DNA from 3 places in the Undibacterium sp. genome. Region 1 is predicted to be linked to each of the others. Evidence: predicted binding sites of a transcription regulator. Region 1 holds the regulator's gene; each other region holds the start of a gene.
What was found. Region 1 encodes FliA, which starts transcription of late flagellar genes. Its sites were predicted from a motif close to CTAAAGTTTNNNNNNNNNNNGCCGNTA; they were not measured.

Region 1 (5,713 bases):
GTAAGGTGTGCCGTCAGAACTGGTGACACTGTCGGCATTGGCCAGATTGCTGGTTACCACGTTCAGACGTTGCGACTGCGCGCTCATGCCTGATCCGGCAACATTGAAGACATTAAAGAGTGACATGATGATTGTCCTTGATTATCCTTGTATCGCTGCCAACAGACCCTTGATTTGCATATTGATCATGGTCAGGCTGGCTTCATAACGCAGGGCATTGTCTGTGAACTGATTGCGCTCTACGTCCATATCCACTGTATTTCCATCTACACTACCCTGTACAGTTGGCCGGTATTGCGCCGCCACGCCAGCTACGCTGCCTGGCGTATCCATGTGCTTGCCTGCAGTTTTATTTAAAGCCGTAGGAGACTGGTTTGGATTCTGCCCCAGTGCATGACTCAAGGCGCTGGAAAAGTCGATATCCTTTGCCTTGTAGTTGGGCGTGTCTGCATTGACTATATTCGATGCCAACAATTGCTGACGCTGCCCCCGGACTGATAATGCCGTCTCGTGAAACTTGAAAAATGTATCCAGTTTGCCAACCATCTTCCTCTCCTCTGCCGCATGGCTTTTGCACTCAAGGCGCACAAGGGTTTTCTATACCTTGCATCTTATTCGTCACGGCACAAGTTTGATCATGCAAGCAGAGAGGGAAAAACCTGTTTGTTCGTGCTTTCAAAAAAATCTGCGACTCCTAGAATGAAGTTCAGAACAATCCATGCAGGAAACATGATGAAAGCCGCGAAGAGATTAAGCAGAATCGTCAGCAAACAAGTCTTGGCACTGGCGCTGCTGGGAATGGCGTGCCTGAGCCAAGCCGCGCCTGCTCAGATTCAAGACACAGCACAGCTACGTCAGATTGCACTGGACTTTTTGACATTGCAGGCATCCGGTCTGAGCAATGAAATACAGGTAACCGTAGGCGAAGTTGATAAACGCCTCAATTTGCAAGCTTGTGATAACCCCAATCCATATCTCTTGCCTGGTAGCAAACCTTGGGGCAAAGTCACCCTGGCGATACGCTGCACAGCCCCTGCTCCCTGGCTGGTCTATTTGCAGGCAAATGTGCAAGTCACGGCAGACTATTATGTCGCGGCCAACGCGCTGACTCATGGGCAAGTGATTGCACTGAGTGACTTAAGCAAGCAAAGAGGTGATATTTCCAAGCTGCCCGCCGGCGTCATCACTGCACCTGAGCAAGCCATAGGCAAAAGCATGCAGGTGTCCCTGACATCTGGCAGTGTCATGCGTATGGATGCCTTGAAAAGTCCCGCCGTGGTGCAGCAAGGCCAATCTGTGCGGGTAGTCAGCAATGGGCCAGGTTTCCAGGTGGCAACAGATGCTATAGCACTCAATAATGCAGCAGATGGTCAAATTGCCAAGGCCAAAACCAGCTCGGGACAAACCATTAGTGGCGTTGCCAAGAATGGCGGCATCATAGAAATAGTTTACTAATGGCAATATTTCACTGGGTAGAATTAAGTGAACGCAATATTTTTTAGCAGTAAGATTAAAGTTTAAAATTACACAGCCGATAAACTGGATGTAGATGTTTGTAAGTCCCACACTAGAGGGTATCGCTGTGAAAATTGATGACGCACTGAACAAGACCGCGGGGCTACCAGTCGGCCCGCAACAGGCTCGCACGGAAAAACCCGCTGACAATGCGGCTCCGGTTGCGAATACGAATTCGTCGAAAGTACAAATTTCGACTCTGTCCACACAATTGCAGGCGTTGCAGAATACGCAAGCTAGCAGTGCTGTGTTTGAGACAAAGAAGGTGGAGGCAATCAAGTTGGCCATTTCCGAAGGGCGCTTTCAGGTGAACTCGGAAAAAGTCGCTGATGGGCTTCTGGAAACAGTCAAAGATTTGCTCAACGCCAGAAAACGCTAACATGAACACAAGAAGTTCCGGACACACTGCCATTCAACAATGCCTGCAGGAGGAAGTCAGCATCATGTCTTCACTTGCCGAATTGCTTAAAAAAGAGCAATCAGCATTGATAGAGAGCGATGTAGTCCAGCTCAATGAGCTTACTCAGAGCAAGGGACAGCTTGTTGTCAAAATGAATGAACTTGAAAAAAAACGAAATCGCTTTTTGGATGAACTAGGCTTTAATGCTGATATTGACGGCATGCAAGCCTATTTGCAGCAAGCTGGCGATATAGCAGACGTTGGCAGGGACTGGGATGCGCTGTTGCAATTAACTTTGCAAGCCAAAGAAGACAACCGCACCAATGGCACGCTCATCAATCGTCGCTTGTCAGTGAACCAGGCAACTTTGAACCTGCTGCAGCAAAATACCAATCAGGCTGGGTCCATGTACGGTCCAAATGGTCAGTCCACCGTCAAGACCACGCCAGGCAAAGGCTATGTCGCCACTTAAGGCAGCCAAGGCATCAGCTTTAGTAACTTCCATTTATTGTTTCCCCGCCGCGACCAAAACTTAAGGGGCTGGTGCTGCCTCAGACAAGGATGCGGCTGCCGGCCTGCCAGCAGTTGATGGCAATGAAGTTGCCGTGGATACTGGTGCAATTGGCACTTCCACTACAGGCTCAGGCAATACTGACAAAATAGTCACCGATACGCGCCGATTTCTGGCCCTTCCCTCGGGCGTTTCATTCTCGCTTACTGGCAATTTTGCCCCTTGCCCTACCGCCGTTACCCGGTTTTCATCTACTCCATTCTCTGTGAGCAGGCGCGCCACAGTGCTGGCACGTACGGCTGACAATTCCCAATTTGAAGGGAAAATGGAATTTTTGATAGGCAGGTTATCGGTATGGCCTTCCACCTGTATTGCATGGGTGTCCAGCTTGAGGACGCTTGCAATCGCCTTGAGTGCCTGTATGGAATCAACGTTCAGGCGTGCATCACCTGGCGCAAACAAGAGGCTGGCATTGATTTCTATGGTGATGCCCCGACTGGTCTGGGTGACGCGCACCTTGCCCTCACGTACAAGAGGTTCCAATACCGTCAGAATATCTTTGGCCATGGTGGTCATTTGCGCCCGCTCTTTGCGCAAACCCTCGCTAACACGGTTCTTGACCAAAGGAAGAGGATCAAGTTTGACCAATTGCTCGGTTTGCGCATCTACCGGCTTGGGATTAACCGTCATGACCTTGCCAAAAGCGCCCGTCAATGAATTTGACAAGACCCGGTACTTACCCTCGTTCAGTGAGGATATTGCATACATGACGACAAAAAATGCAAACAGCAAGGTAATAAAATCCGCGTAGGAAACCAGCCATCTTTCATGGTTGTCTGGTTCTTCGTGGTATCTTTTCCTTGCCATAAATAGATGTTCGACCTTGAATTCTGGTGTTAAGTACGGTGATTGGTCAGTCTTTCTTCTACCACGCGTGGGCTATCGCCCAAGGCGATACTATAAAAAATATCAGAAAGCATTTCGCGGCGCGTGACTTCACGGCCTATGATTTCCTTCAATTTATTACTGACTGGCAAAAACAATAAGTTAGCCATCCCTACACCATAAATGGTGGCAACAAAAGCGACTGCGATACCACCACCCAGCTTGGATGGATCACTGAGATTTTCCATGACGTGGATCAAGCCCAGCACCGCGCCCAAAATACCTATGGTAGGCGAGTAACCACCTGCGGCTTCCCAGATTTTGGCAGCCTGGCGCTGCTCCATCTCATACAGGGAAATATCGACATCCAGTATGTCTTTGAGGCGTATCGGGTCTATGCCATCAATCACCAGGCGCAGTCCCTTGCTGATGAACGGATCATTGGAGGCATTCATATAGCGTTCCAAACTGAGGAAACCTTCGCGTCTGGCAACGACACTCCAGATCAGCGCATCAGCAACATTTTTCTTGCTACTGTCCGGCGGTTCAGATATTACCCAGCGCAGCATCCGCACGCCACGCTTGAAGGTACTCAACCTGCTTTGCAGCAAGACCGCACCGAGTGTGCCAACCACAACGATGACAAATGCGGCTGGTTGCACCAGCGAAGACAAACGACCACCTTCCAGCAATTGCCCGGAGATGATGCCAAATACCACCAGTATCAATCCGACTATGCTAGCCCAGTCCACGCTTTCTCCCTTAAGTATGCCCTGAGCCTGGCGACTGCCTGACTATGCAATTGTGAAATCCGCGATTCCGACACCCCCATCACGGCACCAATTTCTTTCAAATTCAATTCCTGCTCGTAGTACAAACCCATTAGCAGTTTCTCTCGCTCTGGCAAGCTGTCGATCGCACCAATGACGGCATCGCGAAAATCATCGTTGAGCAAATCCTGCAAAGGATCGCCAGACAAGTCTGAGCAATAGTGGTCGAGAAAATGTTCTTTAGTATCCGAGTCGTGAAAGTCTTCGTAATACACAAGCTGATGCCCGCCACTGTCAGTCAGCAAGTCCTGATATTCTTCCAGACTGAGCTTGAGTGACTTGGCGACCTCAGTTTCCAGTGGTGGCCGCCCCAGTTTTTGCTGCAGCACATTCATGGCATTTTCTATCTTGCGCATGTTCTGGCGCACGCCGCGCGGCAACCAGTCACTACTGCGCAATTCATCCAGCATGGCACCCCGTATGCGTTGCACCGCATAGGTTTCAAATTGTGCGCCATGAGTATCTTCATAGCGGTTAACGGCGTCCAGCAGGCCTATCATACCGGCCTGCACAAGATCATCCACCTCCACACTGGGAGGCAGGCGCGCCTTCAACTGGTAAGCCAGACGCTTGACCAGTGGAGCATGCTCCCTTAACAGGAAGTTTTTATCTGATTTTCCGCTAGCGGTGTACATTTTGATTACATTCCAAGACCGACACCCAGCTCAGGGACTCCTTCTACACATAATGTGGAACGCGCAGTCATCGCCAATTGCTCGGCCAGCCTGGAAAACGCCAATGATGCCAAAGCTCTAGGAAAAGCATCAATCACAGAACGTCCCAAATGCGCCGCCTTTCTGACATGCTCGTCTTCCGGCACATTGCCGACATAGTGCAATGGCACTGCCAGATAACGGCTGGCCGCCTGCGCCATATTTGTATAAATCAATCTCGCCTCTTTTTCTGATGCACCGGACACCAAAATACCATAACCTCGCCGGCCTATCCGGTTGCTAACCCGCTTGATCAGTCCATATGCTGCCTTGATCATGTCAGGATCAGCAGATACCTGTATCACCAGCTCGCTGTCGTCCAGCGTCGCCAATGGGAAGGCATCGTCCAGGTTAATATCACTATCAACGATCACCAGGTCCGAACTATTGGCCACTGTGTCAAAAACTCTCGACAGCTGGCGCGCGCTTTCTGGCGGCAACCAGGCATGCCTGGCCAGCATCGTCACTGACAAGCCTGCAGCCACCAATTTAACAGCTTCCTTCATTGTACGCTGTTGTCTCGCTACATCCAATAAGGTCTGATCATGCCTGGCATTCAACCATGCACCTACGCTGTTTTCCGAGGCGCGGGCATCGACCATCAGGACCTGGTTGCCCTGGCGCGCCAGCGACACGCCGAGATTGACTAACATGCCACTCTTTTCATCCTCTCTCAAAGCCGACAAAAAGGTGAACACCCTTGGTTTTGGCCCCGCCAGCATGCGCCGCAGGCCTTCTGCCTGATCAAAACTAGCCAAGGAACACCTCCTTGCCAGCACGGCCAGATGCTCTGGCGGCGGATGCTGAAGAAGAGACTGCACCAGCCATCAGCAGTGGCAATTCCTCGTCGAGATAGCGA
Region 2 (5,713 bases), on a different contig from region 1:
TCGTACAATGTTTTGCTCCAGAACATTTAATTGCTGATGAATTATTTGTCCCATTTCCTTGTTGATGGTGGTGAGCGTAGTACTTTGATTGCCTGGGACGCTGTCTGTCTGACTTCTGGCTCCAATATGTGACTGTGGCTCAGCTTTGATATCAGCGATGGGACGCTTGCCTTGTGCCCATTCTGCAACATGCGATTCATAAAACAGGCCGCTGGTGCTGATTTGCTGTTGTAGTTTGACAGCGGTTGTTGCGGTATCTTTTAATTCGACAGGTGTAGCCATGATTGGAGTCGGGCTGGCAATGTTGGCTTTGTCAGCCTGGGCTGGTGCTGTTTGCAGAATTTGTGTGATGAGCTTGCCTGTACTGCTTAAGGAAGTGGGAGTGCTACTCAGGCGATCTGGTAAGGTGTCGGCAGCATTGGTATTGGCGAGATTATTTTTTGCAGTGATTTCTGTTGGCCGGGCAGTGGCAATTTGCTGTGATCCAAGTTTCCCTGGGCTCAGGCCTGTTTCATCGGCGTTTTGCTGGCCAACGTCTTGCGTTGACAAATTGACGATGCTTGAGGCATTGGTTTGCTTGTTGCCTTCCGCCAGGATTTTGGCCGAACCTGGTATTGGCTGCGTAGCGGTGGCGACTTCCTCAGATGCCGGGCCAAGATATGTGCTTAAATTTGGGGGCTGACGCCTGTCTGTGCCAGCCGCATAATTTTGCGGGAGAGGGGCAGGGAAGTGAGCGTCTCCATCATGCTCCAGCAGGAATGTGGGGCGGGGTTCAGTGGAAATCAGGCGCAAAGGAATCTGGTCGCCTGTTTTGCTACCTTCTGGCAACATCATTTTGGCAGTGATTCCTGCCACCCTGACGGTGAAGCTGCCGTCCATTAATTTGGATAGAATCTCACCCTTAAGTAATTGCCCGGTGACAAGCTGGGCAAGTTTTGGTGTTATGTCCTGCTTGGTTCCACTAACAGGAATTGCAGCGGCTGGTGCCTCGATATTGGCAACTGGTTTGGGCAAAATATCGAGTCGGGTAGCCATAAAAATCAGGCCGTATTACCTGCACCATAAGCATTGGATAATTTTCTACTGGTACTGGAGTTTTTCATCAAATCAGATAGCTCTGCCATCCAGGGTTCGGTGATGTCGCGAATTTCCTTGTCATCTGCCAGGATTTTTTTGATGATGCGTACTTTCTTGTCCCGCATCTCAGCAGGCAGGTCGAAAGGGATTTCACTCTCACGTATGATTTGTACGCGACTGGAGCAATCATTCTCCAGTTGTTCCAATAATTCCCAGTTGCCTGAACGTGCGGCTTCCAGCATGTTGCTCGTTATGTTGGCAACATTTTCGTACAATGAGATTAATTCGAGACTATTCATCTTGATTCAAGCCTCAACAAAGTTGGCAGGACGAGGGGATAATGGGTCAATACTAAGTTTTGGGGCTTCATTGACGACTTCTTTTGTAGGGGAGATGGCTTCCCAGGAGGTCTTTAAATCACGCAATAAATTCTGTACTTCAGTGAGCATGACTACACTGTTTTCCAGATTGGCTTGCAATAGCCTGGCAGTCATGTACTCATACAGCGAGTCAAGGCTGACAGCGATTTCGCCGCCTGCTTTTTTATCCAGGCTGGCACGCAAGCCATTTTCTATAATGGCAATGGCCTTGGAGATTGCTTGTCCTTTAGATGCTACTTCACCTGTGCCCAAGTGATGCACGGCATTTGATATGGCAACAATTGCCCCGTCAAACAGCATGACTATCAATTTGTGTGGACTGGCGGCGACTACGCCAGTCTCAATGCCAACTTTTGCATAGGCATTGGCGCCGCGTGCTTGTGAAGAGCCAAACATAATCTCGTTTCCTTATATTTTCTTGCGTGCATAACAAATGATTGGATTACTTATTACTACCGGTTAATGCTGCCAATTGCTGAGTTAAGAAGGTGCTGGTGTTGTTGAGGCCGCTTACTATCCTGTCGAGGGCAGTAAATTGCGCCCTATAACGTGCTTCTACATCAAATAATCGACTATTCAAAGTAATGCGCTGTTTGCCTATTTCTTTGATGCTGGCGGTTACTCCAGAGGTCGTGCTAGTGATTGTCCCTGAACTGCCTGTGAATCCACTGATCAAACTACTTAACTGGGTGGCATAACCAACTGAAAAATTGACGGTGCCCCGTGCACCAAGTGACCCGCCTGCAATCAATAGTTTGAGACCCTCTGCAGGGCTTCCTGCCGCTCCTGTTAATGATTGGCCGTTGCCTGTTGCCGTGATGCCGTTCAAGGTCCCTGCGACATCCTTGCCAACACTGCCTGTTACTACTGTGCCAGTAAGCGACGCAACACCAGTTCCAGTATTGCTGGCGATGTTAATAGCCGAGGTAGATCCGTATTTGTTTGATTCCAGTGCCAAAACGCCACCAACCACGCTGGCTTTTGCTGTTGCGCCTACGGCGGTAAAGGCGGAAGTGCTATTGATTGATGTTTGAACTAAGGTTGCCAGCTCTGTCGCAGTGTAGCTACCTGCCGCCAGGCTGACATCTGCAACAACTCCATCTAGCGTGACGCTGATCTTGGTATTGGGGTCGATGGTTGTTGACGGTGGTAGCGTCAAATCACCCGTAAGGCTGGATTTGGTGGCGATTTGTGTAATGGCCAGTTCATAACTGCCAGCTTTGGTGGCAGAAGATGAACCAGTAATATTTGCCAGGCTGTCAGTGGCGGAGCCTAGTGAGGCGAACAAACCGCCAACATCACTAAATTTGGTTGCAAGTGCCGTGGATAATTTGGAAGCATCAAGTGAAATGGAACCATCTTTTTGAAAGCTGACACCAATTTGTGACAAAGTCGTCAATCCGCCGCCCAAACCATTTACAGACGACGACAAAGTTTTTCTGATTTGGTTTTGTATGCTTTGCGTGGTTGAGTCACCTAAAAGCAAGCCCCCTTTCTTGGTATTGGGATCATAAGATGTCAGGCTTTTTATGGTCGTATTGAGATCATTGTAGGCTTTAACGAAACTATTTACGCCAGCCGTAATGCCAGTCGTATTTGCGGAAACCGATATAGAGGTTGTGCCAACCTTGGATACGGTCAAAGATACCCCCTGCATGGCACCCAGAACAGTATTGGATGCGCTGGAAATGGCAATGCCATTCACGGTCAGGTTAGCGTTTTGGGCTGTGCTGACTTCAGTAAAGTTTTGTGTCGCGGTTGGATCGTATGCCAGCAGGGATGTTACTGCGGCATCTCCACCTGAAGATGTTATTTTGAGGCTGGATGCTGCCCCAGTCTTACTTGAATTAAGTACCAAATGGTAGGGCGTGGCACTGCCATCACCGACTATGGAGGCAGAAACGCCAACATTTGCTGCATTGATCGCATCACGAATCCCTTGCAAGGAATTGTTTGTGCTATTGATTTTTACAGTGCCAACGGTTTGATTGGCATCTTGCTGGAATGTGGTTCCGGGTGGATATATGCCGCTAACAGCCGTTCCGGTAATGGTGCCGAAAGCGAAGCTGATAGTGGTTTCTGTGCCTGTGCCTATTGCGTCAGTAGAGCTAACCTGTCCCGCACTTGATATACCTTGAGCTTGTGCCAGTTTGCTGATTGCAACACTATAGCTACCAGCAGTTGCTGCACTATTAGCTGTCGCAAAGGCGATAGTGGAATCGCCAGCACTTGCGTTCAGTGATTGAAAAGTTGATGGTGTATTAAGTGATGTCAATGCATTCTGAAATGCACTGACCGCACCGTTAAGAGATCCATAGGCGGATAGTTTGGCCTGGTAGCTCGCTTCTTTTTTTGCGAGCGATGTCAAGGGCTGGCTCTCCACCTGCATTAGCTTGGAGACGATATCGTTCACATTGAGATTTGAACCAATGCCTGTTGATTGAATTCCTGCCACGTGATTCCCCTTTTGTTAGTGGTACTTTACTTTATTAACGGCAAGGGTAAATCAGACTTTAGAAGGGAATTTACCTGCTTGTTTTCAATATAGACATAAATTTAATCTTATGCGGTCTGTTTTATCAGGAGACCCTGCAATTTATCCAGCGACTTGGCAATTTCTAGCGCTTCTTCGGTAGGAATTTGCCTGATAACCTGCTTGGTTTGCTGATCAACGATCTTGACCACCACTTCTTTGGCGTCGTTATCTACGCTGAATTCCAGGTTTTGAGAGCTCACTTGAACAGATTTATTAATTTCGGCAACAGCCTTATTAATTTCATCCGCAGAGGCGGCTTTGGGGCTTTGACTGGTGGCTCTGACCGGATTGGCAGTCTGCAGCGGCGCGGCGCTTTGCGCGATCTGAGGAGCGGTCGTCGCGGTGCTCAACCGATCTGAAACAGGTGCTCCTGACGATGAACTGGTAATCGATAGGACGTCCATGATGTTTCCTTAAAGTAAAATTCCCCTGATCATAAAATTGACCAGGGGACCACTCATTTTCAATGAAAAACTAAACTTATTTCATTGATTAGCCACGCAGCAGAGCCAAGACGCCTTGTGGTAACGCGTTCGCCTGAGCCAAGATTGCTGTACCAGCTTGTTGCAATACTTGACCACGTGTCAATGTTGCTGTTTCTTGAGCAAAGTCAGCATCACGGATACGGCTACGGGAAGCTGTCAAGTTCTCAGAAGTTGTATTCAAGCTGCTAACTGCTGAGGAGAAACGGTTTTGGTAAGCACCCAAAGAAGCACGTGAACTATTGACAGAAGCCAAGGCTGCATCGATAGTAGTCAGAGCCGCTGTGGCACCAGCCGCTGTAGTCAGGTCTAGTGATGAAACACCTGCACCAACCGTTGCAGTTGCTGAAGTGGCGCCAGCAGTCAAGCCGGCTGCTGTTGCACCTGCACCAGCAACTGTCGTTGTTGTAGCTGCCAAGCCAGTATTTGCCAGTGTTGCTGTACCTTTTACAGTAAAGGTGTAGCCAGCATTTTGCGAACTTGTCAATGTCAGTACGCCAGCAGCGTTAGATGCAGTAATGCCGGTTTCTCTAGTTTTTTGGTTAATTGCATCGCGAATGGCATCGCCTTGCAATGTTGCTGTAGCACCACCAGTAATTGCGCCAATGTCCACACCATTGATCTGAATGTCGCCAGCAGAGATATTGGAGTTAGTACCTGTGATGGTCGTACCAGTTGTTGCTGCACCTGTTCCGCCGTTCGCCAACACGATACCGGCAGAGCTGGTAGATGTCAGTTTGACAGTACCTGCTGTAGTTGTAGTTGCAGCAGCTGTGCCGATTGCTGTTGCAGCACCAGTAGTTGCACTACCCAGGCCAGTAACAGTTGCTGCCAAGCCAGTGGATGCATTGGTTTTGGAAACAGTAATGTTTCTGCCGTCAGCTGCTGTCAGAGCAACTGCACCTGTAGTAGTGTCAAATGCTGCAGTTACGCCAGTTTGTGAGGATTTTGCATTGATTGCGGCTGTAACTTGAGCACCACGTTCCGCAGCAGTGCCTGCAGCAGCAAGTGCCCCGATATCAACGCCGTTGATCAGAACATCGCCAGCAACGATGGCAGTAGCAAAACCAGTTGCAGCAGTGCCGCTGGTCGTTGTTGCCTGAGCTGTTGCTGTTACGCCAGTGGTACCGTTTGAAGCGTTGATTGCGGCAGCTTTGGCAATCGCACTACCTTTGCTATCAGCATAAGATACGCCGTCGCCGCTGGTTGCACCAATGTTGAAACCGTTGATCACCAGA
Region 3 (5,713 bases), on a different contig from region 1:
ACGGGCCAGAATTTACTGTTTGCTGCCGGCGTCGGCATGCAAAGCCGGTTTTGCCAGGCGGCGCCAGGCGCATGTGTTTCCCTGCGCTGGGTTTTTGATTAAATTAAGTATTGTCGTCTTATAGGAATATTCAATATGCGTAGGCAGCTAGTCCTCGATACCGAAACCACAGGTTTGAATGCACGCAATGGCGACCGCATCATAGAAATTGGCTGTGTAGAATTAATTAACCGTAAGCTGACTGGAAATAATTTCCATCGTTATATCAATCCTGAGCGTGATTCTGAAGAAGGCGCGCTGGCAGTTCACGGTTTGACGACAGAGTTTTTAAGCGATAAGCCCAAGTTTGCCGAAGTGGTTGAAGAATTCTGCACCTATATCAAGGATGCAGAAATCATTATTCATAATGCACCCTTTGACGTCGGCTTCTTGAATGCAGAACTTGCGCGCCTGAATTTGCCAGCGCTGACCGAGTATTGCCCCAGTATTGTAGATACCCTGGTGCAGGCAAAGGAATTGCATCCCGGAAAGCGAAATTCACTGGATGCCCTCTGTACCCGCTATGAGATTTCAAATTCACACCGCAAATTGCATGGCGCTTTGCTGGATGCTGAATTATTGGCAGATGTTTTTCTGGCAATGTCGCGCGGGCAAAATAGTTTTGAGATCGATATTGAGGAAGATGACACCCCAAAAGAACAGGAAGTTGTCGCCTTTGATATGCCGGTTGGAGAGATTACTGTCTTAATGGCAACGGATGAAGAGATGGGGGAGCATGATGCCTTATTGTCAGGCCTGGATAAGCAAATCAAGGATAAATGCATCTGGCACACGACCGTGTAGGAAACAATGGTAAATATTGCCTTTAAAGAAATATATAAATAGCAATAAATATAAGAATTACTAGCTTTAATAGCCACCTAAAAGACTCAAAAATGATCACCTGTTGCAAACAGGTGATTTTTTTTGAGTTTTTTTTGATCCCAGCCCTAAAGTTTTCACAATTTGTTGCCGTTAGATGGGTATTAAAATAAATCAAAAATATTTTTAAATTTTCCCTAAAGTTTTCTAAAGTGCTGCCGTTAATGATTACAAGACGATGAAGTAAAAGCTCGTTTTTTACGTAAGCAATTGTTTTCATTGAAGTTTTTTGAATTGGCCAATTTTGCTGATCCGAAAAAATAAAAATCTGTTTTCTACGAAATTTCGTTTTGTAGATGTCTAAATGTGCCTGTAGGATATTTTCCTACGGCATGTCTTCGTTTTATTCTTGGTTTAAATACGGATTCTCGCTTATACAGCCGCTTTTCCTCAGCCTGCACAATGTATCTCACTGGCAACGCAAACATGCCGCTGATTACAAACTGGAGGGTGAGAAAATGACGCAGAACGATATGATGGCCGAGATTCGGGATGCCAATTTGAGTTATTTGATGTTGGCACAACAAATGATTCGCGCTGATAAAGCGACCGCTATTTTCCGTTTGGGTATCGGCAAGGAAATTGCAGACCTGATCGAAGGTTTGAATAACGCCCAGATTTTGAAATTGGCTGGCTCCAATATGATGTTGGCGCGCTTCCGCTTTGAAGATAGCTCCATTTTGTGTATGTTGACAAATTACAACAAGGAACGTGCTCTTGCGCATTCCCATGCTGCGATTTTGATGGCTGGTCAGCCAGTTGAAGAAATCCATTAATTTGTCGGGAATTGAATCGAAGCGGACGGAGAAAAATCATGGCAAGCAAAAGCGTAGTAAACGAAGCTCACGAAATTCAACTGGCAATTGAATTGGTCAATCTGGGTGCCAGATTGCAATTGCTGGAATCTGAGACTTCCTTGTCGCGTGAGCGTCTGCTGAAGATATACAAGGAATTGAAGGGTGTATCTCCACCAAAAGGCATGTTGCCTTTTTCTGCTGACTGGTTTGTTACCTGGCAGCCAAATATTCATTCTTCCCTGTTTATGAATATTCATAAATATTTGCGCGAACATGCGGGAGTGGCTGGCATCGAGGCCGTCATCAAGGCATATCGCCTATACTTGGAGCAATTTCCAGTGCCAGCGGGTGAGGAGCCAGTATTGTCTCTGACACGTGCCTGGACTCTGGTTCGCTTCTTTGAAGGAAAAATGCTGAGTTTTGCAAAATGTTGCAAATGCGGTGGGCATTTTGTTGCACATAGTCTGGATTTGCATGATGATTATGCATGTGGTTTGTGCCACGTCCCGTCAAGGGCGGGTAAAACAAAAAAAGCAAAAGATGCGGAGGCCTCGCTGGAAATGGTGGCTTAAAATTCAGGAGGAGCCTTGGAGGTAGTATCATCGAAAACTCGCAAAGGCAAACTCCTATTGGGTGACGGAGTCTTTTCTTCGCCCGTCTTTCTGGCGCTGTTATTGCAGTTACGCGCTTTTGGCTTGTCTTATTTGTTGTATGTCACTGATCAGTGGTGGTTTGGCGGCATACTGTCTCCTTATTTTCTTCTCGCTATTCACGCAAGTTTAGCCGCTGGCCTCAGCATTATGCTGGGCATGAGTTGGTGGTGGTGGTTGATACAATTTGTTTTCCCGCTTGCAGTTATTGCTTCTCTTGTTTTTCAGTTGCATCCAGCACTTAGTTTGTGCATCTTTTTGCTGATGGTATTGTTGTTTTGGTCAACTTACCGTACGCAAGTTCCATATTTTCCTTCCAAATCCAGTTTATTGCCGTGTATTCTTGAGCAACTACCTGCGCGCGATGATTTGCGTTTCATTGATATAGGTAGTGGCTTTGGTGGTGTATCCGTCAGTCTCGCAAAACTGCGGCCACAGCAATCATTTTATGGCGTCGAAATCGCGCCTTTTCCCTGGCTAGTAAGTTGGTTCAGGGCGAAACTGGCGGGGCCCAGACTTGGTTTTTACTTGAAAGACTATCTTCGACTTGATTTCGCTGAATTTGATGTGGTGTTCGCGTATTTGTCGCCAGCGGCCATGCCAGAGTTGTGGGTGAAAGTGAGGTCTGAGATGCGGTCGGATACCTTGTTCATGAGTTATGAGTTTAAAGTGCCTGGTATTGATGCGGATGTAACTATAAAAAGCAATGCGAATGACCCCGCTCTCTATATCTGGCGCATATAATGATCATAGTGAAATGTATTCCTGAAGCAATATTTAACCTTCCATTTCTGGTGAATGTTTCAGGTCTGAGGTAGTGTAGTTGATATTATAAAAAATCCTCTCTAAGGAGTAAAAGCCTGTGTTAGTTATCGTTGGCTATATCATTGTGGTTGGCTCGGTCTTTGGCGGCTTCGTCATGTCCGGCGGACACGTTGCTGTATTGTTTCAGCCACTGGAATTGTTAATGATAGGTGGCGCCGCGGTAGGTGCTTCACTGGTGGGTAATAATGCAAAAACTCTGAAGGCTTCATTGAAAGCACTTCCTGGCGTTTTGAAAGGCTCAAAATACAATAAAGCTTTGTACATGGAGTTGATGACCATGTTGTTTGATGTGCTAACCAAAGTGCGTAAGGAAGGCCTGATGTCCATCGAAGGTGATATCGAACGTCCGGAAGAAAGCCCGCTGTTCAGTAAATATCCTTCAATTGTTCATGATCATCATATGATGGAGTTCATATCGGATTATTTGCGGCTGATGGTCTCAGGGAACATGGATGCTTTTCAGATCGAAAACTTGATGGATAATGAGTTGGAAACGCATCATCACGAAGGTGCAGTTCCTGCACATTTCATTGCCAAGCTTGGTGATGGCTTGCCTGCTTTTGGGATTGTGGCTGCGGTGATGGGCGTTGTGCACACGATGGAATCGGTTGGTATTCCGCCTGCTGAATTGGGGATTCTCATCGCGAAGGCCTTGGTCGGTACCTTTCTGGGTATCTTGCTGGCATATGGATTTGTCGGTCCTTTATCGAGTTTGATGGAGCAACAGTTGGATGAGTCATCCAAGACTTTTCAGTGTATCAAGGTTACTTTGCTGGCCAGTCTGAATGGTTATGCCCCAGCTTTGGCAGTGGAATTTGGGCGGAAAGTGCTATATTCAACTGAGAGGCCCACCTTTTCGGAGTTGGAAGATCATATTAAGCAATCTAAATCTAAATAATAAAAACAGGATTGATGATGGCAAGCGAAGAACTTCGACCAATTATAGTCAAACGCATCAAGAAGGTGGCCGGTGGTCATCATGGTGGTGCGTGGAAGATTGCGTACGCTGACTTTGTCACTGCGATGATGGCTTTCTTCTTATTGATGTGGTTGCTGGGGTCTACAGCCAAGGGTAATTTGAACGGCATTGCCGAGTATTTCCAGACTCCCCTGAAGGTGGCAATGGCTGGTGGTGATGGCAGTGGCGATAGTTCTAGTGTTATCAAGGGCGGTGGTAAGGATCTCAGCGCACGAGAAGGGCAAAATCGCAAAGGTGATATTGACGCACAGAAGAAAACTTATAATCTCCAGGCTGCAGAGGCTGCTTTGGCCAAAGTTGAAGCTGAGAGGTTAAAGGGCTTGAAAACAAAAATTGAAGCGGCGATTGAGTCTAATCCTACCTTGAAGCAATACAAGAAACAATTGTTGTTGGATATTACAACCGATGGTTTGCGTATTCAAATGGTCGATGAACAAAATCGCCCTATGTTTGCCTCTGCCAAGGCAGATTTACAGCCCTATACCAGAGAAATTTTGCATGAGATAGGTAAAGCACTTAATGATGTGCCTAATCGCATCAGTTTGTCTGGCCACACTGATGCAGCGCCGTATGGTAGTGGCGAACGCGGCTACAGCAATTGGGAGCTCTCTGCTGACCGTGCCAATGCATCAAGACGTGAGTTGATTTATGGGGGGATGGATGAGACCAAGATGTTAAGAGTCGTTGGCCTTTCTTCTTCGGTACTCTTTGACAAGCAAGATCCTTTGAATCCTATCAATCGTAGAATCAGCATTATCGTCATGAATAAGAAAGCAGAGCAGTCTGCATCGCAGGACGGAGGCACCATTGAAGTCGAAAGTCAACCTGACTCAAGTGCAGAAATTTCAGTCAAGCCTTGAAAGAAGTAATGACAGGCAAAGCAGTAGCAAGCTACAAGTAAGACTGCAGCATCATTAAGTCAAAATGCATAGATAGGATGCTTAAGATGTCCAAAAAGAAACTGTTGGGTTCTCAGGTTAAGCAACTTTTATCAGGTGTGTCTGATCATGGAAATGCACATTTGCTGGAGGTTGAGACCGACCTTGCGCAAACAACGATACTCCTGGGTGAGGCGATAGAAAAGCTGGGTGTCAGCTTCATGGCGCTGCATGCGGCAATATCGAGTGAGCAGGAGGAAATCAATTTGATCGTCAGTTCTGGCGGTGTTTCAGATGAAAGTGTGTTGCGGCTCAAGGTCATACAGGAAGATATTTCCAAGCATATCAGCTCAGCAGTAACCAGCTTGCAATTTCAGGATTTGACCAGTCAATTGATTTCACGAACCTTGCAAAGATGTGAAGGCTTGCGCGAAGTGCTGGGGACTTTAGGTGTGTTGGGTAATGATATTGAACATGATGGTGAATCTGATGAATTGACGGCGTTGCTGCGCGAAACTAACTTACGCCTGGAAAAGCAAAGTGCGGATCTGAAGAATTTGTTACGTAAAGCAGTGCATCAAAAGCATCTGGATAGTGGTGACATAGAGTTATTTTAAATCAAGTGGCAGTGAGCGGAAGCTGCCTATAATTCGTATAACGGAG

Region 2: fliD (flagellar filament capping protein FliD) is a predicted target of FliA. The motif match lies at 3,948-3,974, and genes of this name have one in related genera.
Region 3: motA (flagellar motor stator protein MotA) is a predicted target of FliA. The motif match lies at 3,171-3,197, and genes of this name have one in related genera.

Annotation. Positions count from the first base shown of each region.
Region 1 is NZ_JAUXQE010000007.1:96,049-101,761, forward strand. It holds gene flgC (flagellar basal body rod protein FlgC) at 1-126, opposite strand, end outside; gene flgB (flagellar basal body rod protein FlgB) at 142-546, opposite strand; gene flgA (flagellar basal body P-ring formation chaperone FlgA) at 730-1,455, shown strand; gene flgM (flagellar biosynthesis anti-sigma factor FlgM) at 1,583-1,894, shown strand; gene Q8K39_RS04535 (flagella synthesis protein FlgN) at 1,896-2,387, shown strand; gene motD (flagellar motor protein MotD) at 2,448-3,293, opposite strand; gene Q8K39_RS04545 (flagellar motor protein) at 3,323-4,063, opposite strand; gene Q8K39_RS04550 (RNA polymerase sigma factor FliA) at 4,045-4,776, opposite strand; gene Q8K39_RS04555 (antiactivator of flagellar biosynthesis FleN protein) at 4,782-5,612, opposite strand; gene flhF (flagellar biosynthesis protein FlhF) at 5,605-5,713, opposite strand, start outside.
Region 2 is NZ_JAUXQE010000033.1:54,772-60,484, reverse strand. It holds gene Q8K39_RS16630 (flagellar hook-length control protein FliK) at 1-1,035, opposite strand, end outside; gene Q8K39_RS16625 (flagellar protein FliT) at 1,041-1,376, opposite strand; gene fliS (flagellar export chaperone FliS) at 1,383-1,853, opposite strand; gene fliD (flagellar filament capping protein FliD) at 1,900-3,912, opposite strand; gene Q8K39_RS16610 (flagellar protein FlaG) at 4,020-4,397, opposite strand; gene Q8K39_RS16605 (flagellin) at 4,486-5,713, opposite strand, start outside.
Region 3 is NZ_JAUXQE010000045.1:4,315-10,027, reverse strand. It holds gene tilS (tRNA lysidine(34) synthetase TilS) at 1-102, shown strand, start outside; gene dnaQ (DNA polymerase III subunit epsilon) at 136-843, shown strand; gene flhD (flagellar transcriptional regulator FlhD) at 1,380-1,697, shown strand; gene flhC (flagellar transcriptional regulator FlhC) at 1,736-2,290, shown strand; gene Q8K39_RS24565 (class I SAM-dependent methyltransferase) at 2,426-3,112, shown strand; gene motA (flagellar motor stator protein MotA) at 3,231-4,091, shown strand; gene motB (flagellar motor protein MotB) at 4,109-5,032, shown strand; gene Q8K39_RS24550 (chemotaxis protein) at 5,119-5,667, shown strand.